4 regions of the Pseudonocardia sp. EV170527-09 genome follow, and region 3 is predicted to be linked to each of the others. Evidence: predicted binding sites of a transcription regulator. Region 3 holds the regulator's gene; each other region holds the start of a gene.
The links. Region 3 encodes LexA, which represses DNA repair genes until DNA is damaged. Its sites were predicted from a motif close to CGAACACGTGTTCG; they were not measured.
Positions count from the first base shown of each region.

Region 1 (5,445 bases), on a different contig from region 3:
TTGATGCGGGTGATCCACAGCTGCCGGAAGTCGCCCTTGCGCGCGCGACGGTCCCGGTAGGCGTAGTTCATCGAGTGGAGCATCTGCTCCTTGGCCTTGCGGTACAGCCGCGAGCGCTGCCCGCGGTAGCCGGCGGCCGACTCGAGCGTGGTGCGGCGCTTCTTCTGGGCGTTCACGGAGCGCTTCACGCGTGCCATGGGGTATCTCCTGGGGCTTCTCCGGCACTACCGCGGTGGGGGTGCGGCGTGCCGGGTTCGTGAAAGGGGCGGAAGGTCAGTGACCGAGCAGCTTCTTGACGCGCTTCACATCGGCCTTGGCGAGCTCGACGGTGCCCGACAGGTCACGCTTCTCCTTGCGCGACTTGACCTCGAGACGGTGCCGCAGCCCGGCCTGCTGGCGCATGAGCTTGCCGCCACCGGTGATGCGGACGCGCTTCGCGGTCCCCTTGTGCGTCTTGTTCTTCGGCATGACGTATCCGTTCGATGTCGGCCCCCGAGGTTCCGGGGGGTCGGTGCGGGTACTGCGTGTCCCTCCCGTGCCCGGCGGCGGCCGGACACGGGAGTGGGACCTCACGCCTCGGCGTCTGCCGGGGCGTCGGAGCTGGCTGCGGCCGTCGTCTTGCGCGAGACCGGCTTCTTCGTCGGCGCCAGCACCATCGTCATGTTGCGGCCGTCCTGTTTCGGAGCGGCCTCGACGACGGCCATGTCACCGATGTCCTCGGCCAGGCGCTGGAGCAGGCGGTAGCCCAGCTCGGGACGCGACTGCTCGCGACCACGGAACATGATCGTGACCTTGACCTTGTTGCCGCCTTCGAGGAAGCGGATGACGTGACCGCGCTTCGTCTCGTAGTCGTGCTTGTCGATCTTCGGCCGGAGCTTCTGCTCCTTGATCACGGTGAGCTGCTGGTTGCGCCGGGACTCCCGGGCCTTCTGCGCGCTCTCGTACTTGAACTTTCCGTAGTCCATGAGCTTGCAGACCGGCGGGCGGGCCTGGCCGGCGACCTCGACGAGGTCGAGGTCGGCGTCCTGGGCCAGCTTGAGGGCGTCCTCGATGCGCACGATCCCGACCTGCTCGCCGTTCGGGCCCACGAGGCGGACCTCGGGCACGCGGATGCGGTCGTTGATGCGGGGCTCTGTGCTGATGGGGTCTCCTGAGTGACTCGCTGTGTCGCTACTACCTGCTGCGCCGGCGACGACAAGCGAAGACCCGTTGATCGGCCCGTGGCAGAATTCTGCCGCGAAGCCGGACCATGGACCCGGACACCGTCACAATCACGGCGCGGGTGGGAGCGGGGCTCCACTTGACGCCCGGAACACACGTGACAACGCGATCCCGGGTGGTCGCATTCCCGAGGGTAACAGGCCGCCGGTGCGCCGGGAACGCGGGGTCGGGCCGGGACCTGCGCGGACCCGACCCGGGGCGGGGCTCAGCCCGCGCTGGCCGCCTTGGCCCGGCTGCGCCGTGCGGTCGTCGACCGGCCCGCGCCCGCAGTCCCCGTGCCGCTTCCGTTGCCCTTCGACGACGCGGCCCGCCGCCGGGCCGGCGTGACCGGCGTGTGGTCCGGGGTGACCAGGTCACGCAGGAACCGGCCGGTGTGGCTGTCGGGGTGCGCCGCGATCTGCTCCGGTGTCCCCTGCGCCACCACGGTGCCACCGCCGGAGCCGCCCTCCGGGCCCATGTCGATGACCCAGTCCGAGGTCTTGATGACGTCGAGGTTGTGCTCGATCACGATCACCGTGTTGCCCTTGTCCGCCAGCCCCTGGATGACGGCGAGGAGCTTGCGGATGTCCTCGAAGTGCAGGCCGGTGGTCGGCTCGTCGAGGATGCAGACGGTGCGGCCGTTGCTGCGCTTCTGCAGCTCGCTGGCGAGCTTGACCCGCTGGGCCTCACCGCCGGACAGCGTCGGCGCAGGCTGCCCGAGCCGGACGTAGCCGAGACCGACGTCGACCAGGGTCCGCAGGTAGCGGGCGATCGAGGTGATCGGTTCGAAGAACTCGGCGGCCTCCTCGATCGGCATGTCCAGGACGTCGGCGACGGTCTTGCCCTTGTAGTGGACCTCCAGGGTCTCCCTGTTGTACCGGGCGCCCTTGCAGACCTCGCACGGCACGTAGACGTCCGGCAGGAAGTTCATCTCGATCTTGATCGTGCCGTCGCCGGTGCATGCCTCGCAGCGGCCACCCTTGACGTTGAAGGAGAAGCGACCCTCGGCGTAGCCGCGGACCTTCGCCTCGGTGGTCGCGGCGAACAGCTTGCGGACCTTGTCCCACACGCCGGTGTAGGTCGCCGGGTTGGACCGCGGGGTCCGACCGATCGGCGACTGGTCGACCCGGACGAGCTTGTCGAGCTCGTCGACGCCGTTGATCCGGGTGTGCCTGCCGGGGACCTGGCGGGCGCCGTTGAGCCGGTTCGCCAGCACCGTGGCGAGGATGTCGTTGATCAGCGTCGACTTGCCGGACCCGGAGACCCCGGTGATCGACACCAGGCCGCCGAGCGGGATGTCGACGTCGATGCCGCGCAGGTTGTGCTCCCGGGCACCGACGATGGTCAGCCTGCGGTCGTGGTCGAGCACGCGGCGCTCGGGCAGCGGGATCGACTTGCGCCCGGACAGGTAGGCGCCGGTCAGCGAGGTGTCGTGCGACTCCAGGTCGGCGATGGTGCCCGAGTGCACGACGCGGCCGCCGTGCTCGCCGGCGCCGGGGCCGATGTCCACCGCCCAGTCCGAGGCGCGGATGGTGTCCTCGTCGTGCTCGACGACGATCAGCGTGTTCCCCAGCTCCTTGAGCCGGGTCAACGTGTCGATCAGCCGCCGGTTGTCGCGCTGGTGCAGCCCGATCGACGGCTCGTCGAGCACGTAGAGGACCCCGACCAGGCCGGAGCCGATCTGGGTGGCCAGCCGGATGCGCTGCGCCTCGCCACCGGACAGCGTGCCCGCGGCGCGGTCCAGCGACAGGTAGTCCAGCCCGACGTCGAGCAGGAAGCCCAGCCGGGCCTGCACCTCCTTGAGCACCGCACCGGCGATCACCGCCTGCCGGTCGTCGAGCACCATGCCGTTCAGGAACCGTGAGCACTCGGCCACCGACATGTTCGACACCTGTGCGATCGACCGCTCCCCCAGGTCGCGGTGCGGCAGGGTCACCGACAGCACCTCGGGACGCAGCCGGGCGCCGTTGCAGGCCGGGCAGGGGATGTCGCGCATGTAGCCCTCGTAGCGCTCCCGCTGCGACTCGGACTCGGTCTGCTCCAGGCGACGCTCGAGGAACGGCATCACGCCCTCGAAGTTGGCGTAGTACGAGCGCTCGCGGCCGTAGCGGTTGCGGTAGCGCACGTGGACCTGGTCGTCGCTGCCGTGCAGGACCGCCTTCTGCGCGGCGGCGGGGAGCTTGCGCCAGGGGGTGTCCATCCGGAACCCGACCGCGGTGGCCAGGCCGGACAGCAGCCGGCCGAAGTACTCCGCGTTGTGCCCGGACGACCAGGGCGCGATGGCGCCGTCGCCGAGGGACAGGTCCGGGTCGGGGACGACCAGCTCCGGGTCGACCTCCTTCTTGATGCCGATGCCGGAGCAGGCCGGGCAGGCGCCGTAGGGCGAGTTGAAGGAGAAGGTGCGGGGCTCGAGGTCGTCGACGGCGAGGGTGTGCCCGTTCGGGCAGGCCATCTTCTCGGAGAAGCGGCGCTCGCGCTGCGGGTCGTCGTCGGGCAGGTCCACGAAGTCCAGCACGACCAGGCCGTCGGCCAGCCGCAGCGCGGTCTCCACCGAGTCGGTGAGGCGCTGCTTGGCCGTCGCCTTCACCGAGAGCCGGTCGACGACGACGGCGATGTCGTGCTTCTCCTGCTTCTTCAGCTTCGGCGGGTCCGACAGCGGGTGGACCGTGCCGTCGACGAGGACGCGGGAGTAGCCCTGGGCCTGCAGGTTCCCGAACAGGTCGACGAACTCGCCCTTGCGGGTCCGCACGACCGGCGCGAGCACCTGGAAGCGGCTGCCCTGCTCCATCTCCAGCACCTGGTCGACGATCTGCTGCGGGGTCTGCTTCTCGATCCGCTCGCCGCAGGTCGGGCAGTGTGGGATGCCGGCGCGCGCGTAGAGCAACCGCAGGTAGTCGTGGATCTCGGTGATCGTGCCGACCGTCGAGCGCGGGTTGCGGTTGGTCGACTTCTGGTCGATCGAGACCGCCGGGGACAGGCCCTCGATGAAGTCCACGTCGGGCTTGTCCATCTGCCCGAGGAACTGGCGCGCGTACGCCGAGAGGGACTCGACGTAGCGCCGCTGCCCCTCCGCGAAGATCGTGTCGAACGCGAGGCTGGACTTGCCCGACCCGGACAGCCCGGTGAAGACGATCATGCTGTCGCGGGGCAGGTCGATGTCGATGCCCTGCAGGTTGTGCTCGCGCGCGCCGCGCACGACCAGCTTCGGCCCCTCCGGGACCGGCGACGCGCCCGGGGACAGGGCGGTGCCGGCGTCGCGGCGGTCGGTGCTGTGGTCGCTCACGTTGCGCGCCTCCTGGGGTGGCGGTGCCGTCCGGGTCGGACCCGGTTGTGACGCCCGCGGGCTGACGGACATTCCCGGACCGGGCACCCGTGGCCGGTGAGGTTCGTCCCCTCGTCCGCCGTCGATGCTAGGTGCGGCCCCCGACAGGAACCCGGTGAGCGGGGCCCGGCGGTGGTCCGGCGCGGTGGATGCACCTCGGTACGCGCCGGTCGGTCCACCGCGCACGGTACTCGCACGCCTGTTCGATCCGTCAGCGGCCCCGTGCGTGCGACCGGCGGGTTCTCCCCACCGCGGGATGTCGGGGCAGGCCGCTACCCTCCCGCTCGTGGACGTCCTGGAGAACTACACTGGTCACACCGACCCGGGCGGCGCGGCCATCCGCCGCGACCTCGAGCGGCTGAGCATCAGCAAGATCTCGGTCGGCGAGATGGACAACAACGCCTACCTGCTCGTGTGCAAGCAGAGCAACGAGGCACTGCTGATCGACGCGGCGGCCGAGCCGACCCGCATCGCCGACCTCATCGGCGCCGCGGACGAGCGCCCGGACCTGCGCCACCTGGTCACCACCCACCGCCACGCCGACCACTGGCAGGCGCTGGGCGCGATCGCGGGCATGTTCGAGCCACGGCTGATCGCCCACCCGCTGGACGCCCCGGAGCTCCCCGCCCCGATGGACGAGTTCGTCGAGCACGGCGACACGATCGCCTTCGGTGAGATCGAGCTGGAGGTCATCCACCTGCGCGGGCACACGCCGGGCTCGGTGGCGCTGCTCTACCGCGGGGAGGACCGGCCGCACCTGTTCACCGGGGACAGCCTGTTCCCGGGCGGGCCGGGCAAGACCTGGTCGGCGGAGGACAACACGCAGCTGATCAGTGACCTCGAGGAGCGGGTGTTCGACCGGCTCGACGACGACACCTGGTTCTACCCGGGCCACGGTGACGACTCGACGCTCGGGGCGGAGC
Region 1 is NZ_VRMC01000046.1:16,630-22,074, forward strand. It holds gene rplT (50S ribosomal protein L20) at 1-197, opposite strand, end outside; gene rpmI (50S ribosomal protein L35) at 274-468, opposite strand; gene infC (translation initiation factor IF-3) at 570-1,106, opposite strand; gene uvrA (excinuclease ABC subunit UvrA) at 1,427-4,441, opposite strand; gene FVA95_RS15780 (MBL fold metallo-hydrolase) at 4,809-5,445, shown strand, end outside.
Region 1: a site for LexA is predicted at 4,715-4,728, ahead of uvrA (excinuclease ABC subunit UvrA). Genes of this name have one in related genera too.

Region 2 (5,445 bases), on a different contig from region 3:
CGACCAAGGGCGCCGTGGTCGCCGAGGCGCTGCGCAGGCTCGGGCACCCGTCCGGTGCCGACGAGCCGTTGATGGTCGGCGACCGGCTGCACGACGTCGAGGGCGCCGCCGAGCACGGCCTGCGCTGCGTCGGCGCGGGCTGGGGCTACGCCGAGCCCGGTGAGCTGGTCGCGGCCGGCGCGGACACCGTCTACGACTCCGCGGACGAGCTCCGGGTCGCCCTGCTGGGCCGAACGGGTGGTCCGACGGGGCAGGACGGCGCATCCGCGGCGGCCCTACCCCGGCAGTCCCTCAGCTGAGACCCGGTCGGGCGGCCCCCTCCGTCCGGCCCGTGCCGGGGACGCGGACGGGCCGATATACACCGGACATGACGGTCGTCGCGCTGTACCGGTACCCGGTCAAGTCCATGCTCGGCGAGTCCCTGACCCGGGCCACCATCACCGGGCGGGGGCTGCTGGGCGACCGCGCCTACGCGGTGCTCGACACCGAGACCGGGAGCATCGCCAGCGCCAAGGTGCCCAGACGCTGGCTCGGGCTGCTCGGCTTCGCGGCCCGGTTCGTCGCCGAGCCGGCGCCCGGGGAGCCGCTGCCGCCGGTCGAGATCACCTTCCCGGACGGCTCGGTCCTGCGCAGCGACGACGAGGGCCTGGACACCGCGCTGTCGGCCGCGCTCGGGCGGGACGTGTCGCTGGTCTCGGTCCCGCCGGAGGGCGGCCACTTCGAGGAGCTGTGGCCCGACATCGAGGGCCTCACCCCGCAGCAGCTCGCGCCGCGGGCGCTCATCGAGGCCACGACGACCCGGCACGAGGACTCCGGCGAGGCCATCAGCCGGTTCGACATCTCCGCGTTCGGGGCGCCGGGCACGTTCTTCGACCTGTCGTCGCTGCACGTGCTCACCGAGTCCACCCTCGACCGGCTCCGCGAGCTCGCGCCGGAGGCGACCTTCGACCCGCTGCGCTACCGGCCGAACATCGTGCTCCGCGCCGACTCCTCCCCCGACGGCGGCCACGGCTTCGTCGAGAACGACTGGCCGGGCAGCACCTCGACGATCGGCGAGGAGGTCCGGGTCTCCTTCTCCTTCGCGACCATGCGGTGCGTCATGACGACGCTCCCCCAGGGCGACCTGCCCGACGACCCGGACACCCTGCGCACGATCGCGAAGCACAACCGCATCGAGATCCCGCAGATCGGCGGGGTCTGGGCGTGCGCTGGCGTGTACGCCGAGGTCGCCGCCGGCGGGGAGATCGCCGTCGGCGACCCGCACACCGCCCCCGCCCCGGCCTGACCGCCGGCCGGCCGAACCCCGACCCTCCCCACGGACGCGGTGCCCTGCCCGGCCCGGCCCGCGTCGACGTGGGCCGAGCAGGGCCGGGCAGCGGCGTCGTCGAGATGCAGCTCAGCGGGATGTGGAGCGCACCGGGGCCCACTGAGCTGCATCTCGACGCGTGGACGCCACTCCAGCGGTGTTCGCAGAGCGAACGCTTGTGCGTCTATCGTACGCCGCGTACCGTCGTCGGCGACGGAGGTGCGTGATGGACAAGGTGGTGGCATCCGCCGCGGAGGCGGTCGCCGACATCGGCGACGGGGCGTCGCTCGCAGTCGGCGGGTTCGGCATGTCCGGGGTTCCGACGGTGCTGATCGCGGCGCTGCTCGAACAGGGCGCGACGGACCTGGAAACGATCTCGAACAACCTGGGCGTCGACGGCTTCGGCCTGGGCACCCTGCTCGCCGCCGGGCGCATCCGGCGCACGATCGGCTCCTACGTCGGCAACAACAAGGAGTTCGCCCGCCAGTACCTCGCCGGCGAGCTGGAGCTGGAGCTGACCCCGCAGGGCACCCTCGCCGAGCGGCTGCGGGCCGGCGGCGCGGGCATCCCGGCGTTCTACACCCCGGCCGGGGTCGGCACGCTGGTCGCCGAGGGCGGGCTGCCCTGGCGCTACGCGGCCGACGGCTCGGTCGCCGTCGAGTCCCCGGCGAAGGAGACCCGCGAGTTCGACGGCGTGACCTACGTCCTCGAGCGTGCCCTCACCCCGGACTTCGCGCTGGTCCACGCCTGGAAGGGCGACCGGCACGGCAACCTGGTGTTCCGGCGCGCGGCGCGCAACTTCAACCCGGACTGCGCCGCGGCCGGGCGGACCACGATCGCCCAGGTCGAGCACCTGGTCGAACCCGGGGAGATCGACCCCAACGAGGTCCACACCCCCGGCATCCACGTGCACCGCGTGCTGCACGTCCCCGACGTCGAGAAGCCGGTCGAGTTCAGGACGGTGCGTTGACCATGGCCCTCAACCGTGACGAGATGGCCGCCCGGGTCGCGGCGGAGCTGCCCGACGGCGCGTACGTCAACCTCGGCATCGGCATGCCGACCCTGGTCCCCGGGCACATCCCCGAGGGCCGGACGGTCGTGCTGCACTCGGAGAACGGGATCCTCGGCGTCGGCCCCTACCCCACCGACGACGAGGTCGACCCCGACCTCATCAACGCCGGCAAGGAGACCGTCACCGTCACCGCCGGTGCCGCCTTCTTCGGCTCCGCCGAGAGCTTCGGCCAGATCCGGGCCGGGAAGCTCGACGTGGCCGTCCTGGGCGGGATGGAGGTCGCCGCGAACGGTGACCTCGCGAACTGGGCGATCCCCGGCAAGATGATCAAGGGGATGGGCGGCGCGATGGACCTCGTGCACGGCGCGCGCTCGGTGATCGTGATGATGGACCACGTCTCCAAGGACGGGTCCCCCAAGATCGTGGAGCGGTGCTCGCTGCCGATCACCGGCCTCGGCTGCGTCACGAAGATCGTCACCGACCTGGCCGTGATCGACGTGACGCCGGACGGGCTCGCACTGGTCGAGACCGCGCCCGGCGTCACCGCCGACGAGGTCCGGGAGAAGACCGGCGCCCCGCTGCGCTGACCGCGACCCGCTGCACCGACGGCTGCCCCGCCGGTCCCGCCGGGCGCGCCCCTCGGTCGCGTCCGGCGGCGGCGCGTCCCTCAGGCGGGCGCGCCCGGCGTGACCGGCAGCCGGGACAGGCCCCGGACCAGCGTCGACTCGCGGTAGACGAGCTCCGAGAGATCGACGGCCAGCGCCAGGTCCGGCCGCTGCGCGATGAGCTTGCCGATCGCCACCCGCCCCTCGGTGCGGGCCAGCTGCGCGCCCAGGCAGAAGTGGATGCCGTGCCCGAAGAACACCCCGGACGAGGAGTCCCGGGTGATGTCGAGGCGATCCGGGTCCGCCAGCCACTCCGGGTCCCGGTTGGCCGCGGCGAGCCCCAGCATCACGGTCGACCCGGCGGGGATGGTCACCCCGGAGTACTCGACGTCCTCGCCGGCGAAGCGCATCGGAGCGTTGGAGACCGGGGACTCGAAGCGCAGGAACTCCTCCACCGCCGAGTTGATCAGAGACGGGTCGGCCTTCAGTCGGGCGTGCTGCTCGGGGTGGGTCAGCAGGGCGAGCACGCCGTTGCCGATCAGGTTGACCGTGGTCTCGTGCCCGGCGATGAGCAGCAGGGTCGCCATCGCGACGAGCTCCTCGGACGACAGCCGGTCGCCGTCGGCGTCGCTGACGGCGAGCAGGCCGGACAGCAGGGCGTCGTCGGGCTCGGTGCGCTTGCGCTCGATCAGCTCGGCGAGGTAGCCGTTCAGGCTGCCCATCGCGGCGAACTTCTCCTCCTGCGGGGAGTCGTCGACCAGCACCGACGACCACGCGGAGAACATGTCGCGGTCCTCGGCGGGCACACCCAGCAGCTCGCAGATGACCAGCACCGGGACGAGGAACGCGTACTGGCGCATGAGGTCGACGGGGCCCTCGGCGGGCAGCGCGTCGAGCAGCTCCTGGGTGATCTCCTCGACCCTGGGCTGCAGGTCGTTCATCCGCCGCACGGTGAACGAGCGGCCGACGAGCTTGCGCAGCCGGGTGTGGTCCGGCGGGTCCATCAGGATCATCATCGGGATCGGCGCGGCCGGCTGGCCCTCGCGCTGGTCGGCGGGCAGCGTGTACCGCCAGTCCTTGCTCAGCCGCGGGTCGACGAATGCCGCGCGGACGTCGGCGTACCGGCTGATCAGCCACACCTTCCCGTCCGGCAGTGCGAGCTCTCGCACCGGCTCCTCGGTGCGCAGGGCCGCGTAGGCGGGGTGCGGGTCGGTCCAGAAGTCGCCCGAGAACAGGTCGTGCGTCTCGGTGCCGGTGGTGGTCAGCGCCATGGGTCCATCGTGCCAGCCACTGGTAAGCGAGCGCTTACGTCAATCGTGTGACGGAGCACGCAGCCGGGTCGAGATCGATGTCGGCCGGCGACGGCCGGCCGAGGACGACCGACGCGGCCAGCGCGGCCAACGCCGGGGCGGACTCGATGCCCGACCCGCCCTGCCCGGCGACGAAGAAGAAGCCGGGGTGCTCCGGGCGCGCACCCAGCACGGGGGCACGGTCGGGGGCAAAGGTCCGCAGCCCCGCCCACGCGGTCCGGACCGACCGCAGCCCCAGCGTGGTCGCCGCGCCCACCCGGTCCAGGGCCAGGGCGACGTCGAGGTCGTCGGGACGGGCGTCGCCCGGCTCGGCCGGGGTCTCGTCGGCCGGGGAGACGAGCACCGTGTCCGCCTCGGCCTTGAGGTACCAGCGCTCGGCGGCGTCGACGACCATCGGCAGGACGGCGCCGTCGACGGTGAGCACCGACGGGTCGGCGACCGGGCAGGCCGCGATCGTGCGCCGGTACGGGGTCAGTCCGGCACCGGGCACGCCGGCGAGTGCCGCCACCGCGTCGGCCCAGGCGCCGGCCGCGTCGACGACCGTCTCCGCCCGCACCCGGTGCCCGGCGGCCGTCGTGGCGGTCCAGCCGGAGCCGTCCCGCTCCAGCGCGGCCACCCGGGCCCCGCGCAGCACCGTGCCGCCGCGGGCGCGCAGCCCGCGCCGGTAGCCGTCGTGCAGGGCGGCGGTGTCGACGTCGCAGGCACCGGCGGTCCACGCGGCCGCACGCGGGGCACGGCGCAGCACCGGCACGCGTCGCCAGGCCTGCTCGGGGTCCAGGGCGACCGGGGCGCCGGGCTCGCCGTGCTGCTCGCGCACCGTCGTGGCGAGGTGGTCGGCGGCCAGGTCGTCGGCGGCGACGTGCAGGACCGGGCGCGGGGTCAGCAGCGGTGGTGTGCCGAGCAGCGCGGGCAGTGCGGCGAACCGCGGGCCCGAGGCGTCGATCAGCGCGCGGAACGGACCGGAGCCGTGCCCGGGGATGTAGGTCGCCGCCGAGCGGGCGGTGGAGTGGACCGGCAGGTCGTCCTCCGCCTCGGTCAGCACGACCCGGGCGTGCGCAGCCAGCTCCCACGCGACCGACACCCCCGCGATGCCGCCGCCGATCACCAGCACGTCCGTCGTCTCCGTGCCCGCCGTACCCATGCCCGCGACGATAGGGCGGCGGCGCCGGGGAAAACCGGTGGCACCGGTCGGGGTCGTCGTCGTAGCGTCGC
Region 2 is NZ_VRMC01000002.1:84,429-89,873, reverse strand. It holds gene FVA95_RS01140 (HAD hydrolase-like protein) at 1-299, shown strand, start outside; gene FVA95_RS01135 (MOSC domain-containing protein) at 368-1,285, shown strand; gene FVA95_RS01130 (CoA transferase subunit A) at 1,533-2,276, shown strand; gene FVA95_RS01125 (3-oxoacid CoA-transferase subunit B) at 2,279-2,905, shown strand; gene FVA95_RS01120 (cytochrome P450) at 2,986-4,194, opposite strand; gene FVA95_RS01115 (FAD-binding oxidoreductase) at 4,229-5,374, opposite strand.
Region 2: a site for LexA is predicted at 1,476-1,489, ahead of FVA95_RS01130 (CoA transferase subunit A). Genes of this name have one in related genera too.

Region 3 (5,445 bases):
ACCGAGGGCACGGCCGAGCAGGCCGACAACTCGATGACCGAGCTGGCCCGCCTCGCCGAGACCGCCGGTTCCGAGGTGATGGACGGCCTCGTGCAGCGCCGCTCCAGCCCGGACCCGGCCACGTTCATCGGCTCCGGCAAGGTCGAGGAGCTGCTCGGGGTCGTCCGCGCCACCGGCGCCGACACCGTGATCTGCGACGGCGAGCTGTCACCCGGCCAGCTCCGTCAGCTGGAGGAGCGGCTCAAGGTCAAGGTCATCGACCGGACCGCGCTGATCCTCGACATCTTCGCCCAGCACGCCCGCTCCCGGGACGGCAAGGCCCAGGTCGAACTCGCGCAGCTGTCCTACCTGCTGCCGCGGCTGCGCGGCTGGGGTGAGGCGCTGTCCCGGCAGGTCGGTGGCCGGGCCGCGGGCGGTGTCGGTATCGGTGGCCGTGGCCCCGGTGAGACGAAGATCGAGCTGGACCGGCGCCGCATCCGCGCGCGGATGTCGAAGCTGCGCCGCGAGATCGGTGCGATGCGCCAGGTCCGCGAGACCCAGCGTGGCAGCCGTCGCCGCAACGAGATCCCCTCGGTCGCGATCGTCGGCTACACCAACGCGGGCAAGTCGAGCCTGCTCAACCAGCTCACCGACGCCGGGGTGCTGGTGCAGGACGCGCTGTTCGCGACGCTGGACCCGACCACCCGCAAGGCACAGACACCCGACGGGCACGACTACACCCTCACCGACACCGTCGGGTTCGTGCGGCACCTGCCGCACCAGCTCGTCGAGGCGTTCCGCTCCACGCTGGAGGAGGCCGCCCGGGCCGACCTGCTGGTGCACGTCGTCGACGGGTCCGACCCGCTGCCCGACGACCAGATCGCCGCGGTCCGTCAGGTGCTCGTCGAGGTGGGGGAGGCCGCGGGCGACACGATGCCCCCCGAGCTGCTCGTGATCAACAAGACCGACGCGGCCGGTGACCTGGCGCTGGCCCGGCTGCGGCACGCCCAGCCGGACGCCGTGTTCGTCTCGGCACACAGCGGCACCGGGATCGACCGGCTCCGCGAGCGCATCGCCGAGCGGCTGCCGCGACCGGAGTACGAGGTCGACCTCCTGCTGCCCTACACCGAGGGTGCGCTGGTGGCACGGCTGCACGACGACGGCGAGATCCTCGCCGAGTCCCACACCGCCGACGGCACCCGGATCCGGGCGCGGGTGAAGCCGGAGCTGGGCACCGCGGTGCTGCCGTTCGCGGTGGCGGGCTCGGCCCTCCCGACCGCTGCCGGCGCCGACCTGCCGGCGACGGCGGCGGGCCACTGAATGGGCGGCCGGGTGGGCCACCGCGGCCCGGGGGCGTGGCCCGCCGCCTGACCACGGTCCTCTGCCTGACCGGTGCGCTCACGGGTGCGGCCGCGCCGCCGCCCGGGGCGCACCCGGTCTGCACCGTCGACGACCTACGGCTGGCGGAGCTGTCCGGGCTGGTCGCCGAGGGCCCGCCCGGCGGAGCCCCGCAGCGCTACCACGCGATCGTCGACGGCGGCGGGACCGCGCGGGCGTTCACCCTGGACCCGTCCGGCTGCGCGGTCACCGGAACCCGGCAGGCCGACGTCCCGGTCACCGACGTCGAGGACCTCGGGCTCGGACCGGGCGGGGATCTCTGGCTCGCCGACACCGGTGACAACGGGGCGCAGCGTGGCTCGGTCCGGCTCGTCGTGCTGCCCCCGGCCGGGCCGCCACGCGTGTACGACCTGGTCCACCCCGACGGTCCGCGCGACGTCGAGGCGCTGCTGGTCGGCGACGACGGCGTGCCCCTGCTGGTCGACAAGACCACCGGGGCCGCCGGGGTGTACCGACCCGACGCACCGCTGCGCGACGACGGGGGCCCGGTCCCGCTGCGCCGGGTGGCACAGGTCGTGCTGCCCTGGTCGGGCACCGGCGGCGGGCCGCTCGGGGCCGCCGGGTCCCGCACGATCACCGGCGGCGGGGTCTCACCGGCCGGGGCCGACGGCGGACGCGCCGCCGTGCTGCGGACCTACACCGACGCCTGGGTGTTCCCGCTGCCCGTCGGCGGACCGGCGACGGCCGACGTGCTGGTCGCGGCGCTGGGCGGCGCACCACTGCCGGTGCCGTTGCCGGACGAGGCCCAGGGCGAGGCGATCGCCCCGGACGGCCGGGGTGCACTGCACTCCGGCAGCGAGGCCCGGGGCCTGACCGCGGCGGCGATCACCGTCGTCCCGGGCGCGGTGCCCGCGGCGACCGGCCCGCAGGCACCCGTCGTGGCCCAGCCCGTCGAGGTGCCGGAGTACCGCACGTACCCGTCGTGGCTGCCCGCCGCGGGCGGGGCCGCGGTGCTCGCGGCGCTGCTGGTGGCCGGTGCCGTCGCGATGTCCCTGCACGGACGGCGCCGCCGGTCCCGCTGACCGCGGGAACCGGGCGCCGCCCGAGGAGGTCAGAGGCGGCGCAGGACCGCCACGACGCGGCCGAGGATCGACGCGTCGTCACCCGGGATCGGGTCGTAGGCGTCGTTCGCCGGCATCAGCCAGATGTGCCCGTCCTTGCGGCGGAACGTCTTCACCGTCGCCTCGCCGTCGATCATCGCGGCCACGATCTCGCCCTGCTCGGCCACCGGCTGCTGGCGCACGACGACCCAGTCGCCGTCGGTGATCGCGGCGTCGACCATCGAGTCGCCCTTGACGTTGAGCAGGAACAGCGTGCCCTCGCCGACGATCTCGCGCGGCAGCGGGAACACGTCCTGCACGGCCTGCTCGGCCAGGATCGGGCCACCGGCGGCGATGTCGCCGATGAGCGGCACGAACGCCGGCGCCGGCCGCGCGGAACGCAGCTCGGCGGTGTCGGCGTCGGAGTCCGACCCGTCGGTGCCGGCGATCTGTTCCGGGCTGCGGACGTCGACCGCGCGGGTGCGGTTCGGGTCGCGCCGGAGGAAGCCCTTGCGCTCCAGGGTCCGGAGCTGGTGGTGCACCGACGAGGTGGACGTGAGGCCCACCGCGTCACCGATCTCGCGGACGCTGGGCGGGTAGCCGTACCGGTCCACCCAGTCCCGGATGACGGCCAGGACCTTCTTCTGCCGCGGGGTCAGGCCGCGGGTGTCGGTCGCGGGGTCGGGGAACTCCCGGACCGTCGCGGATCCCCGGTCCGCGGCGGTGCCGGTCACGCCGGGACCACCGTGTCCGGTGTCGTCCGCTGCCATCGCATTCGCCTCCTCGGGGTACTTACGGCGACGACCCTAGCCGTCGCGGGCCCGTTCGCCAAACATGCGTTCGAAGTCACCCGGGGCGTGTCGTGGATTCCGTCGGGCCGTGGTGGTAGAACATCGCACAGGCGTTCGATCGAACACCGGTTCGATCGGATGCCGTCCGCGTCGCCGTCCGGCCGCGCGGGGCGACCGGCAGCGGGAACGGCAGTGGGGGTGGCGATCGTGGATGCAGCGGTCATCGGGGGCGTGACGGTCATCGGACGGGCCCCGGTCGGCACCGCGGCCGACGTGGCGCGGCCCGTCCCGGCGTCGGGTCCCGTGCGCCGCGTGGTGGCGGCGGTGGGTGTCCTGCTCGCCTCGGCGGCCGCGGTCGTCGTGCTCGGGGTGGTCGCCGATGTCGCCGCCCACGGCCCGGTCGTACCGCCCACGGTCGGCGCGCCACGCTGAGAGCGTCTTCGGCACGGGCGGTGACCTGCGGAGACGCGGTTGTTGTCGGTGTCGGGTGCTACACCGCTCGTACGCCCGTTCGACCGGGCTCGGGGAAGGGCCGGTCGGGAGCGGGGGAGACGAGACCGCCCGGGGGACGGGCGGTCCGACGGCAGGAGGAACCATGCGAGAGCTCGACGAGCGGATCCGCGACCACGGCGCGGTCGGCTGCCTGACCGGTGCCCCCGCGCCCGGCGCCCCCACCTCGCGCGCCCGGCGCGCCGCCCGGGAGCGGGTGCGGGCCGCGGAGGGTGTGGCGGCCGGTCCGGCCGGTGCCGGCTCGTCGGCCGTCGCGCGCGCCGCACACCGGTGGGCCGCCCACGGTGCACGGGAGCGCGCACTGACCGAGTCGGTCGCGCGGCACCCCGCCGCCCGTTCCCGGCGCGCCACGACGCCCGCTGTCCCGGCGTCTGGTGTTTCGGCGCCCGGTCCGACGGCGCCCGGTCCGACGGCTCACGGGCGCGCGGCCCGGGCCGCGGCACCGGCTGGTCCAACGGTCCCGCGTGGCGTCACCGGTGGTCCGAACGTCGCGGTCCGGACGCCCCGCTGCACCACCTCGGCGCCGGGCTCCACGGCGACCCTGGTGCGGCCCGCACGGGTCGCGGCGCCGTCCGGTCCGCGGTCGGTGGCCGTGCCGGCGCCCCGCACGGTCCGTCCGCTGGACCGGCGTTGCCTGGTCCCGGCCCGCCCGCGTCCGGCCCGCAGCCGGGTCCGCGGGCGCCTGGAGCGGTTCCTGACCGGGGTCGCGGTGCTGCTGTGCGCAACGACCGCGGTGGTGGCGCTCGGGCTGCTGGGCGACGCGGCGGCGGGCTGGAACGCCCCCGCGGCCGCCGTGCCGTCGGTCGGTGCCGTGCGCTGAGACGGGTCGGGGCCGTGGTGCGGTCCCGGTGGGCCGGGCCGGTGACGCGGAGTGGTGCCGGCGTGTCCGGCCCGGATCGTGCAGTGGTGCGGTCCCGGCGTGCCGGGCTCCCGGGACGGAGCCGGTCGGCCGGGGCCGTGGTGCGGTGCCGGCGCGGCAACCGTGGTCACCGCGGCGACGGTGCGGTGACGGTGTGGAGCGACCCGGCGCCGAGCCCGGCGTCGTATCGGGTGACGGCGTGCGCTGGGCCGGCGCGCGGATGTCGGGCTGCGGTCGCCGGGATGTCGCCGGATCGTCGGCGGCGTGCCGCCGGGCGCGTCCGCCGGGCGTGTCCCCGCATCGGGTGGCCGCCGGTCGCGGTCCCCGCGGCGCGACGGACGGCGCCGCGCGCGACGTTCCTCGGCGCCACCAGCGCCGATGTCCCGCTCCATGATCGTCGGCGACGAGCCGGTCGCGGAACGTGGTGTGCAACGCTCGGATCCCGATCGGGCGAAGCTCGGCGCGGCGTGGGCCCCGGGATGGCGGACCCCTAGATGTAGGGGTTACATTGACGTTGTTCCGCCACTGGTTGGGGGGATGGATCGCTGCGGAGAGTTTCCGGAACGTTACGGGAGAGGGTGTGAGCGTCCATGCGCTGCCCGTTCTGCCGGCATCCGGACTCCCGCGTGATCGACTCACGGACCGCCGACGACGGGACCTGCACCCGTCGGCGCCGGTCCTGCACCTCGTGCGGACGACGGTTCACCACGGTCGAGGAGGCCGTGCTCGCCGTCGTCAAGCGCAGTGGGGTGACCGAGCCCTTCAGTCGACAGAAGGTCGTCAGCGGGGTTCGGCGGGCGTGCCAGGGCCGGCCGGTCGACGAGGACGACCTGCAGCAGCTCGCCCACCGGGTCGAGGAGACCGTGCG
Region 3 is NZ_VRMC01000069.1:23,013-28,457, reverse strand. It holds gene hflX (GTPase HflX) at 1-1,299, shown strand, start outside; gene FVA95_RS20140 (hypothetical protein) at 1,335-2,399, shown strand; gene lexA (transcriptional repressor LexA) at 2,429-3,187, opposite strand; gene FVA95_RS30915 (hypothetical protein) at 3,416-3,640, shown strand; gene FVA95_RS20125 (hypothetical protein) at 3,804-4,538, shown strand; gene nrdR (transcriptional regulator NrdR) at 5,168-5,445, shown strand, end outside.

Region 4 (5,445 bases), on a different contig from region 3:
CGGCCGGGGTGTCGCCGGTGCGCATCCCGACGGTGATGTCCGGCACCGGCTCGTCGAGCCGCTGCGCGGCCTGGCGGATGCCGGTCAGCGGCGAGCGCAGGTTGCGCTGCACGTCCACGGCCAGGGCCTTGAGCGGGGAGACGTAGAGGACCCGGCAGCGCTGCTTGCGCTCGGCGGGCGGTGGCGTCGCCGCGAGCCGGTCGAGCGCCCAGAGGAACGCGGCCAGGGTCTTGCCGGACCCGGTCGGCGCGACGACCAGGGCGTTGCGCCCGGCCTGCGCCGCGGACCAGGCGCCCTCCTGGGCCGCGGTGGGCGCGGCGAAGGCCCCCTCGAACCACTGGCGGGTGGCGGGGGAGAAGCCCTCGAGTGCGGTCACGCCGACCATCATGCGGGTGGGGTCCGACAGTCACCCGTCGGACCGGGCGTGACCTGCGCTCTCAGCGCGCGGCGTCCGCCCGGGTACGGGGCCAGACCTCCGCGGCGTCCTCGGCCGGGAACTCCGCGACGACCGCCGCGATCGTCCAGACCATCGACGCCAGGAAGTCCACGCCCAGCGCGTCGACGTAGTGCGAGGTCTCGCGGGCGTCGGCCGGGTCGACGAGCGGGGCGATGGTGTAGCGCGCCCGGGCCGCGTAGCGCGGACCCAGGTTCTGCCCGATCCAGGCCAGCGCCCGCTCGGAGCGGTCGTCGTGGTCGACCAGCGCGGCGCGGGCGGCGTCGTACCAGTCGGCCAGCACGAGGAAGGCCAGCGACCAGCCGGGCGGCGTGGCGTCCGGCGGCATGTCCCGGTCGACCGCGGTCAGCCGGCGCACGGCGAACCGGGCCGGATCCGGCCCCGGCGCGGCGAGCGTCTCGCGGACCGCCCCGGCCAGCACGTCGGACACCATGCGGTAGGCGTTCTGCAGCTCCGCGTCGTCCGCGCCCGCCGACCTGCGTGCGTTCGGGGTCGTCCCCGCCATGTCCACCGTCCTCCGCTCGTGTGGCCGGGCCGGAGCGTAACGCCCTGGCGCACGGCGACCGTCGCACGGCAGCATCCGTCCGTGACCGCCGCACCCGACGCCGTCTCCCCGCCCCAGGACCTCGCGCAGCCCCGGCTGCTGGCGGTTCTCGCGATGGTGCAGGTGCTCGGCGGGACGGCCGTCGCGACCTCGATCGCCGCGAGCTCGCTGGTCGCCTCCCGGCCGTCCGGCTCACCGGCGGTCGACGGCGTCGCGTGCGTTCGGCCGGTGCGGGACGCCCGGCGGCGGGCTGAGCCGGACCCTCAGCGACGGCGCTGGTGGAGCCACCAGCGCACCAGCACGACCAGCGCGGACAGCAGCGCGAGCAGGGACACGATCTGCCACGCCAGTGGCGAGCCGATGCCGGTCGTCGCGAGGACCTCGTCGGCGACGTCGACCGGGACGGTGGCGAGCAGTTCGGACATATCACCCAGGCTACCTGCTCCGGGGCGTCATCGGGCGGACGCCGCACGGAACGGGTGACCCGTCTACCCTCGCGGACGTGCGACTGAGCCACTTCCGGGAACTGATGGAGGGCGAGTTCGGGCCGGTGCGGGCGGCGTCGCTGTCCCGCGACCACGTCTTCTCCGAGCTCGGCGGCCGGACCGTCGAGCAGGCGATCGAGGCCGGCGTCGACCTGCGCCGGATCTGGCGCGCGGTCTGTGCGGCCTACGAGGTCCCACCCGCACGGCGGTAGCGGCGCCCCGGGCGGTCGTGCTGACCGCTCGGCTCCCGTGGGCGCCCGGTCGGCGTGTCGCGGTGTCGGGTCGAACGCGTGTTCGTCTACGGTTCCGGCAGGGCTTGCGGTACCGGTCCTGCGGCGTGGTGTCGGACGAGTTGTCCACAGGCGCCGATCCGGGCCCGAAACTGTCAGGGGTACCCCATACCGTTGTGGTGTGCCTCCCCGAAAGACACCAGCAGGACCCGACCGTCGACCACCAGCGAGGAGTCAAGAGATGTCCGCTCCGGACCGCGGCAAGGCGCTCGAACTCGCCCTCGCCCAGATCGAGAAGAACCACGGCAAGGGATCGGTGATGCGCCTGGGCGACCAGGCCCGCGTCCCGATCAGTGCCATCTCCACGGGCTCCATCGCGCTCGACGTCGCGCTCGGCGTCGGGGGCATCCCGCGCGGCCGCGTCGTCGAGATCTACGGCCCGGAGTCCAGCGGTAAGACCACGGTCGCGCTGCACTGCGTGGCGAGCGCGCAGGCCGCGGGCGGTGTCGCCGCGTTCATCGACGCCGAGCACGCGCTCGACCCGGAGTACGCCAAGGCGCTCGGTGTCGACACCGACGACCTGCTGGTCTCCCAGCCGGACACCGGTGAGCAGGCGCTGGAGATCGCGGACATGCTGATCCGCTCCGGCGCGCTCGACATCATCGTCATCGACTCGGTGGCCGCGCTCGTGCCGCGTGCCGAGATCGAGGGCGAGATGGGTGACAGCCACGTCGGTCTGCAGGCCCGGCTGATGAGCCAGGCGCTGCGGAAGATCACCGGTGCCCTCAGCAACTCCGGCACCACGGCGATCTTCATCAACCAGCTGCGCGAGAAGATCGGCGTGATGTTCGGGTCCCCGGAGACCACGACCGGTGGTAAGGCACTGAAGTTCTACGCGTCGGTCCGCATGGACATCCGCCGCATCGAGACGCTGAAGGACGGCACCGACATGGTCGGCAGCCGGACCCGGGTCAAGGTCGTGAAGAACAAGGTGGCTCCGCCGTTCAAGCAGGCGGAGTTCGACGTGCTCTACGGCGTCGGCATCTCCAAGGAGGGTTCGCTGATCGACGTGGGCGTCGAGCAGGGGATCATCCGCAAGTCCGGCGCCTGGTACACCTACGAGGGCGACCAGATGGGGCAGGGCAAGGAGAACGCCCGCAAGTTCCTCAAGGAGAACCCGGACGTCGCCGCCGAGGTCGAGAAGCGCATCAAGGAGAAGCTGGGGATCGGCGCGGTCGTCGACGCCGAGGAGACCAGCCCGGTCGAGCCCCTCCCGGCCCCGGTCGGCTTCTGAGCGTGACCGGCGACCACGACGGGTCCGGAGGCACGTCGGGACGGGACGGTGCGGAGCCGACCGGGCCCCGCACCGTCCCGCTCGACGACCTGTTCGGCGTGACCCCGTCGGGTCCCGACGTGCCGGATCCGCCCGCGATCCGGACCGTCGACCCGACCGGCGCCGAACCGGGGGAGCCCGCTGCGGAGCCCCCGGCCGTCCCCGGGTGGGACGCGAGTCCGCACCAGGTCTCGTTCGTGACGCTCAGCGGCGCCGACGGGGCCACCACGGCGATCACCGACCCGCCGGCGACGGCCCGGCCGACGGATCCGTCGGCCGACGCTGCGACGGACGGGGTGGCGGAGCCCGCCCCGGTCCGCAGGCTGACCTTCGACGACCCCGTTCCCGGACCGGGAGCGGACGGCGGTGGCGACGGATCCGGTGCGCCCCGCGTGGTCTCGTTCGAGGAGCTGTCGGGACGGGGCACACACCGCGGCGGAGCCCGCCGCGACCGTGCGACCCGCCGCGACCGTGCGACCCCGCGCCGGCGCCCGACCACCGCAGCGGCCGTGACCGGTGGAGACACAGCGGCGGCCACGACCACTCCGGACACCGTGGCCGACCTGTCCCGGAGCGCCGGACCTGCCGGGCCGGGCACCGAAGCGACGGGCACCGGGGAGACGGGCACCGAGAAGACGGGCACCGGGGAGACGGGCGCCACCTCCCGTGGCCGTCGTCGTGGTGAGGGTCGTGGCCGGGGGAGCCGCCGGAGCGAGGAACGCACCCCGCGCGTCGAGACACCGCAGGAGCAGGAGAGCCGCGCCCGCGACATCTGCCTGCGCCTGCTCACCGACCGCGCCCGCACGGTCAAGGAGCTCGGCGACGCGCTGCGTCGCAAGGAGATCCCCGACGAGGTCGCGCACCGCGTCCTCGAGCGGTTCGACGAGGTCGGCCTCGTCGACGACCAGGTCTTCGCCGAACAGTGGGTCCGGTCCCGGCACCGTCACCGCGGCCTCGGCAAGCGGGCGATCGCGATGGAGCTCCACCGCAAGGGCGTCGACCGCGAGATCGCCGACGAGGCACTCACCGGGATCGACGACGCCTCCGAACGCGACCGGGCCCGTGAGCTCGTCGTGCGGCGGTTGCGGAGCCTGCCCGTCGGGAGCCGCGAGGAGCGGCAGTCCAGTGCCCGCAAGCTGGTCGGCATGCTCGCGCGCAAGGGCTACGGCCCCGGGGTCGCCTACGGGGTGGTCAAGGAGGAGATCGCCGCCGCCGGTGCGGACGCCGACGAGCTGGGCGAGGCCCCACCCGAGGACTGACCCGTCCCCGGCGGGATCCGCCGACCGGTCACGACCGCAGGTACCAGGCGAACCAGTCGCGCATCGTCGGCGTGAGGTAGTGGGTCGGCGGCACCTGCTCGGCCGGGAACAGCGGGAACCCCTGCGGGGCGTGCCCGGGCCGGTCGTGGAAGTAGGTCCCGCTGACCCAGGCCGGGTTGATGTCCAGCTCCATGCCGCGGACCACCCCCGCGTCGGCGAGCAGCCTGCCCAGCGTGCACACCGACAGTGCCGGCCCGGCGACGTAGACCTCGGTGCCGTCGGCGGTCACACCGAACCCGGAGCGGTGGACGAACGCGTTCTGCCCGATCGTGCTGCCCCACTCCGCGGTGCCGCCCGTGGCGCACGTCGGGTTCACCGCGCCGTCGTCGACGAGCGGGAGCAGGTTCTGCCGCACGCTCGCGACGTCCGGCCCCATCCCGACCTCGGTGCCCCAGGCCCCGACGTCGGCCCGGCCGTCGGTGTGCAGGACCAGGCTGGCCTTGCCGGGCAGCAGCGGCGCGACCGTACGGCCCTCGGCGTAGTAGCCGTTGTGACTGGGGTCGGACAGCTTGAACCCGCCGTTGAACGCCACCGCCACCCCGTCACCGGCCCGTCCGGCCAGCGACGTCGACGCACGCCAGTGCCCGGCCGGCTCGCCGACGCCCGGATGCAGGGTGCCCCGCACCAGCGCGGGATCCATCCGCAGCACCCCGGCGAGGTAGGAGGTGTGGGTGTCGTCGACCCGCAGAGTGGTCACCTGCACCGCGGGCCGCCCCTGGTCGGCGACCACGGTCTGCCACACGCCCTCCCCGGGCAGCGGGGCACCGGCCGCGACCGGGGCGAGCGGCGGTGTCGTCGCCGGGTCGGGCAGCGCACCCGGAGCCCGCGGGATCCCACCGGCCGGGGTACCGCCCTCGGACGGCGCGTCCGCGGCGTACTGGAGCTTCTCCAGGCTGGTCACCAGCCAGTTCAGCCCGTGGTCGCGGGCCCACTCGGCGGTCGCCTCGACCGGACCGGTTCCGGGGGGCGCGGCCAGGGTCACCGCGCCGATCCCGGCACCCGCGCCGCCGAGCAGCACCACGAGCACCGCCAGGACCGCGCCCGCCCGGCGCCGTCGCCGGCGTCGCCGCGAGTGCCTCG
Region 4 is NZ_VRMC01000023.1:2,715-8,159, reverse strand. It holds gene FVA95_RS09490 (ATP-dependent helicase) at 1-388, opposite strand, end outside; gene FVA95_RS09485 (hypothetical protein) at 438-959, opposite strand; gene FVA95_RS31485 (hypothetical protein) at 1,262-1,423, opposite strand; gene FVA95_RS09480 (DUF3046 domain-containing protein) at 1,501-1,695, shown strand; gene recA (recombinase RecA) at 1,955-3,007, shown strand; gene FVA95_RS33885 (RecX family transcriptional regulator) at 3,010-4,305, shown strand; gene FVA95_RS09465 (hypothetical protein) at 4,334-5,445, opposite strand, start outside.
Region 4: a site for LexA is predicted at 1,767-1,780, ahead of recA (recombinase RecA). Genes of this name have one in related genera too.